Azospirillum brasilense: one gene and its partner. The protein of the gene in region 1 interacts with the protein of each later gene in a pairwise test. Links are inferred from orthologs where the notes say so. Each region holds a gene or a part of one and is shown in the gene's direction. Other genes may lie near its edges.

The links.
Region 2: the proteins of AMK58_RS05545 (region 1) and ftsA interact in binary tests that used the Escherichia coli proteins (3 or more experiments, as listed by UniProt). The link is inferred for Azospirillum brasilense from one-to-one orthologs.

What each region holds. Positions count from the first base shown.
Region 1 is NZ_CP012914.1:1,217,317-1,225,514, forward strand. Bases 2,140-5,081 are described here. They hold AMK58_RS05545 (rod shape-determining protein), read left to right. Parts: upstream 2,140-3,061; coding sequence 3,062-4,102; downstream 4,103-5,081. Other genes in these bases: AMK58_RS05540 (TIGR00645 family protein), read left to right, coding at 2,140-2,597; mreC (rod shape-determining protein MreC), read left to right, coding at 4,193-5,062; mreD (rod shape-determining protein MreD), read left to right, coding at 5,059-5,081. Outside these bases: ilvC (ketol-acid reductoisomerase), read left to right, coding at 1-973; phosphate signaling complex protein PhoU, read right to left, coding at 1,167-1,871; more of AMK58_RS05540, read left to right, coding at 2,055-2,139; more of mreD, read left to right, coding at 5,082-5,571; mrdA (penicillin-binding protein 2), read left to right, coding at 5,628-7,505; AMK58_RS05565 (methyl-accepting chemotaxis protein), read right to left, coding at 7,529-8,198. UniProt on the Escherichia coli protein: Forms membrane-associated dynamic filaments that are essential for cell shape determination. Acts by regulating cell wall synthesis and cell elongation, and thus cell shape.
Region 2 is NZ_CP012914.1:860,276-865,489, reverse strand. The notes cover bases 582-3,383. They hold ftsA (cell division protein FtsA), read left to right. Parts: upstream 582-1,252; coding sequence 1,253-2,515; downstream 2,516-3,383. Other genes in these bases: ftsZ (cell division protein FtsZ), read left to right, coding at 2,658-3,383; AMK58_RS03900 (cell division protein FtsQ/DivIB), read left to right, coding at 582-1,170. In the rest of the region: AMK58_RS03905 (D-alanine--D-alanine ligase), read left to right, coding at 1-223; more of AMK58_RS03900, read left to right, coding at 208-581; more of ftsZ, read left to right, coding at 3,384-4,424; lpxC (UDP-3-O-acyl-N-acetylglucosamine deacetylase), read left to right, coding at 4,784-5,214. UniProt on the Escherichia coli protein: Essential cell division protein that assists in the assembly of the Z ring. May serve as the principal membrane anchor for the Z ring.

The sequences.
Region 1 (8,198 bases):
GAAGAAGGTCGTCATCGTCGGCTACGGCAGCCAGGGCCACGCCCACGCCAACAACCTGCGTGACAGCGGCGTGAAGGACGTGCGCATCGCCCTCCGCCCCGGCTCGGCCACCATCAAGAAGGCCGAGAACGCCGGCTTCACGGTCATGTCCCCGGCCGAGGCCGCCGCCTGGGCCGACGTGGTGATGATCCTCACCCCGGACGAGCTGCAGGCCGACCTCTACCGCGACGATCTCGCCAAGAACCTGAAGGAAGGCGCCGCCCTGGCCTTCGCGCACGGCCTGAACGTGCACTTCAACCTGATCGAGCCGCGCGCCGACCTCGACGTGTTCATGATCGCGCCGAAGGGCCCCGGCCACACCGTCCGCGGCGAGTATCAGCGCGGCGGCGGCGTGCCCTGCCTCGTGGCCGTGCACCAGAACGCCTCGGGCAACGCGCTGGACATCGCCCTGTCCTACGCCTCGGCCATCGGCGGCGGCCGCGCCGGCATCATCGAGACCACCTTCAAGGAAGAGTGCGAGACCGACCTGTTCGGCGAGCAGGCTGTGCTCTGCGGCGGCCTGACCGAGCTGATCAAGGCCGGCTACGAGACGCTGACCGAGGCCGGCTACGCCCCGGAGATGGCCTATTTCGAGTGCCTGCACGAGGTGAAGCTGATCGTCGACCTCATGTATGAGGGCGGCATGGCCAACATGCGCTACTCGATCTCCAACACCGCCGAATACGGCGACTACAAGACCGGCCCGCGCATCATCACCCCGGAGACCAAGGCCGAGATGAAGCGCGTTCTGGAGGACATCCAGACCGGCCGCTTCGTCCGCGATTGGATGCTGGAGTGCAAGGCCGGCCAGCCGTCCTTCAAGGCGACCCGCCGCCGCAACGCCGAGCATTCGATCGAGCAGGTCGGCGAGAAGCTGCGCGCCATGATGCCCTGGATCGCCGAGCGCCGTCTGGTCGACAAGTCCAAGAACTGATCGGTTCCTGGATCGAGAAACGGGAAAGCGCGCCGCGAGGCGCGCTTTTTCGTTTGTGGGGCCGCTGCACTGTCTTGCCCCCACCCCGGCCCTCCCCCGCTGCGCAGGAGAGGGAGACGATGCGCAGCGGCGGCAGTTCCCTCCCCTGCGTCAGTGGGGGAGGGTCGGGGAGGGGGCAACCGCTCGCTTTCCCTTACACATCCCCCCGCGACCGATCCGCCTTCGGGCGCTCGTCGAGCAGCGGCCGGCCGGTGTGCACGAAATGCACCACCTCCGCGATGTTGGTCGCGTGGTCGCCGATGCGCTCCAGGCTCTTGGCGATGAACAGCAGATGCATGTGGGCGGTGAACATCTCCGGCAGGCGGGCCGCCGACTGGTTGATGCTCTCGCACAGGCTGGTGTAGAGCGCGTCGACCTCGTCGTCGGTGCGCCAGACGCGCAGCGCCAGCTCGACGTCGCCGTCCACGTAGGCATCCACCGCGGTGGTCAGGCGCTGGCGCACCAGGCGGCCCAGATTGGGCAGGGTGCTCATCGCCGGGGATTCGGGAAACTCCGCCACGGAGACGGCGCGGCGGGCGGTGTTGGCGGCGTGGTCGCCGACGCGCTCCAGATTGCCGGCGATCTTCAGGGCGGCGATCACCTCGCGCAGGTCGTCGGCCACCGGTTGGCGCAGCACCAGCATGCGCATGCAGTTCGCCTCGATCTCGTGCTCGTAGCTGTCGAGCCGCGCGTCTGACTCGACGATGGCGCGGGCCTGCTCCGGGTTCCGCTGGGTCAGGCAGGTCAGCGCGCCGTCCAGCTGGGTTTCCGCGGCGCCCGCCATCTGCACGATGCTGGCCTTCAGCCGCTTCATGGCGTCTTCGAACGCGGTGACGATGTGCGGGGCGGGGTGCTTCATGGGGCTGGCCTTATCGGTGCGGCGGACGGCCGGAAATCTTACCGTCTCGCAGCCCCGCAGGCCAGTGCCGTTGCCGCGGGGTGGCGCGGCGGGCGCCGCACGGGAACGGTTGATTTCGCATGTGCGAAATGGCAAGAGTCCGGCCCTTCTACCCCTTATGACCAAGCACGGACGCCGACCGTCATGATCGAACGCCGTTTCGAACAGATCATCTTCGCCAGCCGCTGGCTGCTCGCCCCCTTCTATCTGGGGCTCGTCGTGTCGCTGGTGCTTCTGCTGACGAAGTTCACGCAGGAGATCTTCCACATCGTCCCGCATGTGCTGGAGATGCAGGAAAAGGACGTGCTGCTGGCCGTGCTGACCCTGATCGACCTGTCGCTGGCCGGCAACCTGCTGCTGATGGTGATCTTCTCGGGATACGAGAACTTCGTGTCGAAGATCGACGTGGCCGATCACAAGGACCGTCCGGACTGGATGGGCAAGGTCGACTTCGGCGGGCTGAAGCTGAAGCTGATCGCCTCCATCGTGGCGATCTCCGGCATCCACCTGCTGAAGAGCTTCATGAACATCGACAACACCAGCAAGGAAAACCTGATGTGGATGGTCATCGTCCACATGACCTTCGTGGTGTCGGGCGTCCTGCTGGCCCTGATGGACCGGCTGGAGGGAAGCCATCACGGAGCGCACGGCAAGGCTGCGGCCGCGGCGAAATCCGACCATCATTGAGGCCGCCGGAGGGGGCCGGCACCGGGGCGCCGGAGCGGTTTCAAACCCGACACAAAGCCGTTGCGGCGGGTTGGGAATCAGCCTAAGGATACCCCCGCCGCGAGCGGGGCGTTTGGCCGGACGCCGGAGGCTTCCTCCTCCTGTTGACGGAAAATTAACCCTGACACGGCAGTGTGGCGGGCACCGAATGATGGCGATCCGCCAGCATCTCGGGGACTGGACATTCCGCCGGGACCGGCCTTGCCTCAAGGACCGCCTCCCATCGACCAGAGCGCCGGACCGGCGCCGGCACCCGCCCCACGGGCGTCGGCAACAGGGCTCGGCAAGGCGTGCCGGCTGCACTCTCCGCTTGAGCGCGAAGGGGCATTCGTCTATGGAACCGTTGGCGGGCGTGGCCCTCCGCATCGGAGCGGGCACATCGCCGGCAAGGCCGTCTCAACCGCAATGAAGAGTTAGTCGGGTCCATGCTTTCCAAACTCCTCGGCGTGCTTTCCGCCGACATGGCGATCGATTTGGGGACGGCCAACACCCTGGTCTATGTCAAGGGCCGCGGCATCGTTCTGAACGAACCCTCGGTCGTGGCCATCGCCAACGTCCGCGGCAAGAAGCAGGTGCTGGCCGTCGGCGACGAGGCGAAGATGATGCTGGGCCGCACGCCCGGCAACATCCAGGCCATCCGCCCCCTCCGCGACGGCGTCATCGCCGACTTCGAAGTCGCCGAGGAGATGATCAAGCACTTCATCCGCAAGGTGCACAACCGGCGCAGCTTCGCCAGCCCGCAGGTCATCATCTGCGTGCCGTCGGGCTCCACCGCCGTGGAGCGCCGCGCGATCCAGGAATCGGCGGAGGCCGCCGGCGCCCGCCGCGTCTTCCTGATCGAGGAGCCGATGGCCGCCGCGATCGGCGCCGGGCTTCCGGTGACGGAGCCGACCGGCTCCATGGTCGTGGACATCGGCGGCGGCACCACCGAGGTGGCCGTCCTGTCGCTGGGCGGCATCGTCTATTCCCGCTCGGTCCGCGTGGGCGGCGACAAGATGGACGAAGCCATCATCGGCTACATCCGCCGCACCCACAACCTGCTGGTCGGCGAAGGCTCGGCGGAGCGGATCAAGAAGGAAATCGGCTCGGCCTGCCCGCCGGAAGACGGCGAGGGCCGCATCCTGGAGATCAAGGGCCGCGACCTGATGAACGGCGTGCCCAAGGAGCTCATCATCTCCGAGCGGCAGATCGCCGAGTCCCTGGCGGAGCCGGTGTCGGCCATCGTCGAGGCGGTGAAGGTCGCGCTGGAGCACACGGCGCCGGAACTGGCCGCGGACATCGTGGACAAGGGCATCGTGCTGACCGGCGGCGGCGCCCTGCTGGGCAACTTGGACTTCGTCCTGCGCCACGCCACCGGCCTGCCGGTGTCGATCGCCGACGACCCGCTGTCCTGCGTCGCGCTGGGCACCGGGCGGGCGCTGGAAGAGATGAAGACGCTGCGAAACGTCTTGGTCAGCGCCTACTGATTGGTGTATTGCTCGGTTGGGTTCCCCCGGTGGTTCGTCCATTCGCCGGCGTAGCCGGGGGCGGATCGCGTACCTGGACGGGATGATCCTGTGAAGCCTCGCAATTCCGGTTCCGTCGTGCGCCTTGCCGCTCCGCTGCGGGCGCTCGCCCAGCGCTTCTCCTTTCTCTTGCTGGTGCTCGCTTCCATCGCCCTGATGATGGTGGGCCGGATCGACGCGCTGTCGGTGGACAGCGCGCGCGCTCGGGTGACCGACGCCTTCGCCCCGATCCTCGACGCGATCTCGCGCCCCGCCGCCACCGCCGCCCATGTCGTGGAGTCGGTGGTCGAGGTGCAGAACGCCTTCGAGGAGAACCAGCGGTTGAAGGCGGAGAACGCGCGGCTGCTGCAGTGGAAGCAGGCGGCGCTGCGGCTGGAGGCGGAGAACATCAGCCTCCGCTCGCTGCTGAAGGCGACGCCGGAGCCGTCCTCCTCCTTCATCACGGCACGCGTCATCGCCGCTCCCGGCAGCTCTTTCCTGCGCACGCTGGTGGTCACCGCCGGCCGCCGCGACGGGGTGCGCAAGGGGCAGGCGGCCATCGCCGGCAGCGGGCTGGTCGGCCGGGTGATCGAGGTCGGGGAGTGGTCGGCGCGCGTCCTCCTGCTGACCGACATCAACACACGCATCCCCGTGGTGCTGGAGCGCTCGCGCCAGCGGGCGGTGATGGCGGGCGATAATTCCGACCAGACGCGGCTCCTTTACCTGCCGCCGGAAGCCCCGGTGCAGGTGGGCGAGCGGGTGGTGACCTCCGGTCATGGCGGGCAGTTCCCGCCGGGCCTGCCGGTGGGCGTGGTGTCCTCGGCTGGTGAACGTGGCGTCCGGGTGCAACCGAACGTCGATCTTTCGCGGGTCGAGCACCTGCAGCTGGTCGAGTTCAGCCTGCCGGGAAGCGAGTCGGAACCGTCATCCGAGTCGAAATGACGCTGACCCTGTGGCAGCGGCTGGACAAGACGGGGCGGAATCTCGCCCCGTTCGCGGTGACGGTCATGCTGGCGCTGGCCGGGATGATCCCGGTGCCGCTGCCCGGCTATGCGTCGGTGGCGCCTTTCCTGACCGCCATCGCCGTCTATTATTGGGCGATTCATAGGCCCGACCTGATGGGGCCGGGCACCGCCTTCCTGATCGGGTTGCTGCAGGACCTGCTGACCGGCGGACCGCTGGGGGTGAACGCGCTGGTGCTGGTGCTGGTCCATTGGGCGGTGTCCAGCCAGCGGCGCGTGCTGGCGTCCAGCACCTTCGCCCTGATGTGGTTCGGCTTCGGGCTGGTCATGATGGGCGTGGCCTGCATTCAATGGCTGGCCTTTTCGGCGCTCCAGGCGACGGTGCTGCCGTTCCGGCCGGCGCTGTTCCAGGCGCTGTTGACCATGGCCTTCTTCCCGGCGATCGCCTGGATGCTGATCCGCGTCCACCGTGCGTTTCTGCAGGGATAGCCGGCAAGGGTGACGGGCAGGGATGATCTGGCAGAGGATGTGAGCCTTTGACTGCGATGGACCGCGACACCGACCGCTACCGCCTGCTGACCCGCCGCGCCGCCGTGCTGGGCGGGCTGAAGCTCGCCGGTCTGTCCGCTCTGGTCGGGCGGCTCTATTACCTTCAGGTGGTGGAATCCGCGCGCTACACCATGCTGGCGGAGGAGAACCGCATCAGCCTGCGGCTGGTCGCTCCGTCGCGCGGCACCATCGTCGACCGGTTCGGCGCGCCGTTGGCGGTGAACCAGCAGAACTACCGCGTCGTCGTGGTGTCGGAGCGCACGCGCAACATCCAGGACACGCTGGACAAGATCTCCAAGATCGTCCCGCTGACCGATGGCGACCGCCGCCGCGTGATGCGCGAGCTGCACCGCAAGCGCCGCTTCGTGCCGGTCACCGTGCGCGAGAACCTGACCTGGGAACAGGTCGCCACCATCGAGATGAACACGCCGGACCTGCCGGGCGTCGCCATCGAGGTCGGCGAGATCCGCCACTACCCGGAGGCGGAGGCGACCGCCCACATCCTGGGCTATGTCGGCGCCGTGTCGGAGGCGGAGCTAAACGGCGACCCGGTGCTGTCGCTGCCCGGCTTCCGCATCGGCAAGGCCGGGATGGAGAAGTATCACGAGAAGGCGCTGCGCGGCACGGCGGGCACCAGCCAGCTCGAAGTCAATGCGGTCGGGCGCGTTATCCGTGAGCTGTCGCGCGACGAGGGTCAGCCGGGCCGCGAGGTCCAGCTGACCATCGACATCGGCCTGCAGAAATTCGTGCAGCAACGGCTGTCGCAGGAGGTCAGCGCCTCCTGCGTGGTGATGGACGTGCACACCGGCGGCATCTACGCCCTGTGCTCGCATCCCAGCTACGACCCCAACCAGTTCACCATGGGCATCAGCGCCGAGCTGTGGGAGGAGCTGCTGTCCAACCAGGCGACCCCGCTGAACAACAAGGCGGTGGCCGGGCAGTACCCGCCGGGTTCCACCTTTAAGCCGGTGGTGGCTCTGGCGGCGCTGGAGTCTGGCCTGATCAGCCGCAACCACACGGTCTTCTGCCCGGGCCACATGGACCTCGGCGACCACCGCTTCCACTGTTGGAAGAAGGGCGGGCACGGCACGGTGGACGTCGTCGGCGCGCTGCGCCATTCCTGCGACGTGTGGTTCTACGACGTATCGCGGCGCATCGGCATCGACCGCATCGCCGAGATGGCCAACCGCTTCGACATGGGGCAGCTGACCGGGCTGGACCTGCCGCACGAGCGGCCGGGCCTGATCCCCTCCATCGACTGGAAGAAGGGCGCGCTCGGCAAGCCCTGGGCGCAGGGCGAAACGCTGATCGCGGCGATCGGGCAGGGCTACGTGCTGTCCACGCCGATGCAGCTCGTCGCCATGACCGCGCGGCTGGCCAACGGCGGCTTCGCGGTGAAGCCCCACCTGACCAAGCAGATCAAGGCGCTGTCGGGCGAACAGACGAGCTGGCCGCCGATCGGGGTCAAGAAGGAAAATCTCGACCTCGTCCTGCGCGGCCTCTACGAGGTGACCAACGCGCCGAACGGCACCGCCTACAAGTCGCGCATCACCGAACCCGGCTATGAGATGGCCGGCAAGACCGGCTCCGCCCAGGTTCGCCGCATCACCATGGCCGAGCGCAGCACCGGCGTGAAGAAGAACGAGGACCTGCCCTGGCGGGAGCGCGACCACGCGCTGTTCATCTCCTATGCGCCGGTCAGCTCCCCGCGCTACGCCTGCGCGGTGTTCGTGGAGCATGGCGGCGGGGGGTCCACCGCGGCGGCGCCGATCGCGCGGGACATCCTTCTGGAATGCCAGAAACGCGATCCGGGCCGCGCCGCCGTGGCGGAAAGCGCCCCGCCGCCCCCGCCGCCGGGGGGAACCCGGGGCTAGGGGCTCTGGAGACGCGCGGCCGGTCAGGCCGCGCGCACCTCGGACAGGAACTGATCCACCTCGCGCTTCAGGCTCGATGCGCGTTCGGCCAGTTGGTCGGCCGCCTCCTTCACGCTGTGGGTGGCGGTGCTGGTCTCCGACTCCGCCTGCTGGATGCCGGCGACGTTGCTGGACACCTCCGCGGTGCCGCTGGCGGCCTGCTGGGCGTTGCGGCTGATCTCGCCGGTCGCGGCACTCTGCTGTTCGACGGAAGCGGCCATCTCCGCGGTGGAGCGGTCGATGTCCTCCACCTGGGTGATGATGGCGCGCATCGCGTCCACCGTCCGGCCGGAGGCGCTCTTCACCGCGGCGATCTGGTTGCCGATCTGCTCGGTCATCGCGTGGGTCTGGTTGGCGAGATTCTTCACTTCGCTCGCCACCACGGCGAAGCCCTTGCCGGCCTCCCCGGCGCGGGCGGCCTCGATGGTCGCGTTCAGCGCGAGCAGATTGGTCTGGGCGGCGACGGCGTTGATGGAGGCGACGATCTGGTCGACCTGCTCGATGGCGGCGGACAGGGAATCGAGCTGGGCCTGGGCCAGATTGGCCCCATCCGCCGCGGCCTTGGAGCGGGCGGCGGCACGGGTCACGCGCTCGGCCAGTTCGTGGATGGAGGCGGACATCTCCTCCGACGCCGAGGCGACCGTCTGCACGTTG
Region 2 (5,214 bases), 360 kb from region 1 along the record:
GGTCCTGGCCCATCGGACCCTGGGGTGCCGCGGCGTTTCGCGCAGCGACTTCCGCTGGGATGATCGTAAAAGTGGGACCGACGGACTCTTTTTCCTGGAAATCAACAACCAGCCGGGCATGACGCCGCTGTCGCTGGTTCCCGAACAGGCCGCATCCGTGGGGCTCACCTACGGGGCTCTCGTCGCTTGGATGGTGGAGAACGCCGCATGTCAACTCGACTGAGCATCGATCCGCAGTTCCGCCCCGGTTTCGGGGGCTCTGCGAACCGGGGCCGCGACGATAGGCCCGTTCCGCCGCGCGCGATGGCGAAGTCGGCCCAGAAAGGCAACCGCCGCCGCGCCTGGCCGCGCTGGACCCGCCCCGCGGTCAAGGCGGCCATCCTGCTGACGCCGGTCCTGGTCGTCGCCGGCATGGCAGCGTCGGCGTGGCAGCGCGGCACCATCGCCGAAACCACCGCGGCGCTGCAGGAAAGCCTGATCCAGACCAGTGCGTCCGCCGGCTTCGCCATCGCCGATGTGTTGGTCGAGGGCCGGACCGAGACCGACCCGGCCTCCATCCTGCGCGTGCTGGGCGTGCAGCGCGGCGACCCGATCCTCGCCGTCACGCTGTCCGACGCCAAGGAGAAGCTGGAAAGCCTGCCCTGGGTGGCCTCGGCCTCCATCGAGCGCCACCTGCCCGACATCCTGTTCGTCCGCCTGACCGAACGGCAGCCGATGGCGATCTGGCAGCACGACCGCAAGTTCACCGTCATCGACCGCGAAGGCCGCCCGCTGGCCGACGCAACCGAGCTGGCGCGGCGCGGCAACCGCCGGATCGAGACGCTGCCGCAGGTCGTTGGCGCCAACGCGCCGATGCAGGTGCCGAAGCTGCTCGCGGCCCTCGACAACGTGCCGGCTCTGCGCGAAAAGGTGAGCGCCGCCTCCTGGGTCGGCGACCGTCGCTGGGATCTCAAGCTGAAGAACGGTGTCGTGGTGAAACTGCCGGAGGCCCGCATGCAATCCGCGTTGCGCCAGCTGGCGGAGATGGACGCGACGGGACAGGTGCTGGACCGCGACATCGTGGCCATCGACCTGCGCCAGAACGACCGCGCCGTGCTGCAAACCTCCGCCACCGCCGTCCTGCCCTGGACGGAGGAAGAGAACAAGAAGAAGCCGGGCAAGAAGACGTGATCCTCCGCCTCCCCTCTTTCTGAACCCCTCTTTCTGAAACGCGAACGACCGGACGCATCGAGGCCATAGGGTTGTGCTGAACATGGGCTTCAACGGGGCGAAAAAGCCAAAACGAGCCACGCGCGGCGGGATCATCGCCGCGCTGGACGTCGGCTCGACCAAGGTGTGCTGCCTCATCGCCCGCGTCGAGGATGCGGGAGGCGTGCGCATCGTGGGGATCGGCCACCAGATCGCCACGGGCGTGCGCGCCGGCGCCATCATCGACATGGAAGCGGCGGAGACGTCCATCGGCGCCGCCGTCCACGCCGCGGAGCAGATGGCCAACGAGACGATCCGCGACGTGATCGTCAATGTGTCCTCCCCGATCTCCCACGGCTTCAACGCCGAGGTTCCCGTCTCCGGCCAGGAGGTGACGGAGAGCGACGTCCGCCGCGCGCTCGCCCACGCCCGCAGCCTGCAGGTCGGCCCGGACCAGGCGCTGGTCCACGCGATCCCCGTGGGCTTCGCGCTCGACGGCAGCCGCGGCATCCGCGATCCCAAGGGCATGTACGGCGAGCGGCTGGGCGTCCAGGCCCACGTCATCACCTCGCCCGCCGGGGCCGTGCGCAACCTGCAGACCTGCGTGGCCCGCTGCCACCTCGACATCGAGGGTCTGGTCGCCAGCCCCTACGCATCCGGCCTCGCCTGTCTGGTCGACGACGAGATGGAGATGGGCTCCGCCTGCATCGACATGGGCGGCGGCACCACGACAATCTCCGTCTTCTCCGAAGGCACGCTGGTCTGGTCGGACTGCATCCGTCTGGGCGGCAACCACGTCACCAACGACATCGCGCGCGGGCTGACCACGCCGGTCGTCCATGCGGAGCGCATGAAGACGCTGCACGGCAGCGCCATCAACAGCCCCGCCGACGAGCGCGAGATGATCGACGTTCCCCAGGTCGGCGAGGAGGAGCGCCTCGGCGCCAACAACCTGCCGAAATCCTATCTGGTGCGCATCATCCAGCCGCGGCTGGAGGAAATCTTCGAGCATGTCCGCTCGCGGCTGGAGCATTCCGGCTACGCGAAGCTGGTCGGCCGGCGCGTCGTCCTGACGGGCGGCGCCAGCCAGCTTCCGGGCATGCGCGAGTTGGCGCAGCTGATCCTGGACAAACAGGTCCGCATCGGGCGACCGACGCGGATCACCGGTCTGAACGAGGCGCAAGGCGGTCCGTCCTACTCGACCGCCGCGGGCCTCCTTCTCCACGCCGTGCGCAATCCGGCGGAACTTCCCGTGGCGGGCCATGAGGCTGGCGCCGGCACGGGGTTCTTCGGGCGCGTCGGCCTGTGGCTGCGGGAGAACCTATGACCCACCGGACATGGTTCCCGGCCCTAAAAAGGCTCCTGCCGCACCACGCCATTCCTGCCTAAAAACACCACCCGGACCCAACCGGGCAAAGAACCCGCGACGCAAAGCATCGAACCAATCAAAAGGTTGTGGAGGCCATAACATGATCAACGTGACCATCCCCAGCATCGAACCCGAGCTGAAGCCCCGCATCACCGTCTTCGGTGTCGGCGGCGCCGGCGGCAACGCCGTGAACAACATGATCAAGTCCAACCTCGAAGGCGTGGACTTCGTGGTCGGCAACACCGACGCGCAGGCCCTGAAGGGCTCGCTCTGCGAGAAGCGCGTCCAGCTCGGCACCACCATGACGCGCGGCCTGGGCGCCGGCTCCAAGCCGGACGTCGGCCGGGCCTCCGCCGAGGAGCAGCTCGAGGAGATCATCGGTCACCTCGAAGGCGCCAACATGGTGTTCATCACCGCCGGCATGGGCGGCGGCACCGGCACGGGTGCGGCCCCGGTCATCGCCCGCGCCGCCCGCGAGCGCGGCCTGCTGACCGTCGGCGTGGTGACCAAGCCCTTCCACTTCGAGGGCGCGCACCGCATGCGGCTGGCCGAATCCGGCATCGCCGAGCTGCAGCAGTATGTTGACACGCTGATCATCATCCCGAACCAGAACCTGTTCCGCATCGCCAACGAGAAGACGACCTTCGCGGACGCCTTCAAGATGGCCGACGACGTTCTGCATTCCGGCGTGCGCGGCGTGACCGACCTGATGGTGATGCCCGGCCTCATCAACCTGGACTTCGCCGACATCCGCTCGGTGATGACCGAGATGGGCAAGGCGATGATGGGCACCGGCGAGGCCGGCGGCGAACGCCGCGCCATCGAGGCCGCCGAGGCCGCCATCTCCAACCCGCTGCTCGACGACGTGTCGATGAAGGGTGCCCGCGGCGTCCTCATCAACATCACCGGCGGCTACGACATGACCCTGTTCGAGGTGGACGAGGCGGCGAACCGCGTCCGCGACGAGGTCGACCCGGACGCCAACATCATCTTCGGTTCGACCTTCGACAGCTCGCTGGACGGCGTGATGCGCGTGTCGGTGGTCGCCACCGGCATTGACGCCGCGGCGATGTCCAACCCGCGCACCCTGCATCCGGTCAACCTGTCGCTGGTCTCCGACCGCAACGGCGGCAATGGCGGCCTCGCCAAGAAGCCCGCCGGCGCGGCCGGCCTGACGCAGGCCGCCCCGGCGCCGCTCGCCTCCGGCTCGGTTGCCCCGGCGATCCCCGGCGCCGGTCTGGCCCCGCGCCCGATGGGCGGCGTTCCGCAGCCCCAGGTCCAGCCGCAGGTCCAGCCCCAGCACCATCCGGCCGAGGTCCAGCAACACGTTCCGGTCCAGCAGCCCATCGACCCGATGGTCCAGCACGCCCCGCAGCATGCGCCCCACCCGCACATGCCGATGGGGCACGACGCCATGCAGCCCATGGAAGCCGCTCCGGCCCGCAACGTCGCCACCGGCCCGCTGCACAGCGAGCGCCGCGACGGCCACTTCATCGCCCCGAAGGCCGCCGATCCTGGCCCGCGCCAGCCGATGAACGCCCCGCCGATGTCGAGCCAGCTCGCCGCCGCCGCCCAGACGGAGCCGCCGGCCCGCAAGCCGAACTTCCTGTTCGGTCTGGTCACCGGTCTGGCCGGCCGCAAGGCCGAGCCGGCGCCGCAGCCGGCCCCGCAGCCGCAGCATCACCATCAGCCCCAGCACCACCAGCCGCAGCACCAGCAGCCGGTGATGCCGCAACCGCCGATGGCCGCCCCGCAGCCGCCGATGGCCCAGGCCCCGCGCCCGCAGGTGATGGGCGACGGCACCACGCAAAAGATCGACGAGGAAGCGCTGGACATCCCCGCCTTCCTGCGCCGTCAGGCCAACTGACGCGTCAACGAGGCTGGCCCAATTGATCTGAGGGCAACAGCAACCCGCCGGTCGCCGCCGCCTCTTTCGAAGCGGCATCGGCGGGTATCCACAACCTGTTAGACTTCAGCCGCCTCCAGAGCTTCGCAAGAACGCTCCGGGGGCGGTCTTTTCGTGTCTGGGGGACGCCGGTTTCGCGTCCGGCGATGGCGCTCTACCGCCCTGCAACAAACGGTAACAAAGAGTGATTTGTCCTCCACAGGGGCCAATGATACCTAGCATATGCGGTCATAAGCGATGACCCGCCCCGCCCTCGGCGGAAACCGGCGGCAAATCGCGGACCGACCGCACAAGACCAAGATTGAAACGGGACAGACACCGTGGCTCAGAATCGCATCAAGACCGAAGGCATGCTGCAGCGTACCCTGGCGAAGCCGGTGCGTTGCTCGGGCGTCGGGCTGCATACGGGCGCGACGGTCACCCTGACGATTTCCCCGGCCGAGCCGAACACCGGCATTGTCTTCCGGCGCACCGATCTCAGCGGCCCCGCCGCGGTGATCCCGGCGCGCTGGGACCATGTCGTCGATACCAAGCTGTGCACGGTCATCGGCAACGCCCACGGCACCACCATCGGCACCATCGAGCATCTGATGTCGGCGCTGGCCGGCTGCGGCGTGGACAACGCCGTGGTCGCGCTGGACAACATCGAGGTGCCGATCATGGACGGCAGCGCCGCCCCCTTCGTGGAGGCCATCGAGCGCGTCGGCACCGTGTCGCAGAACGCGCCGCGCCGGGCCATCCGCATCTTGAA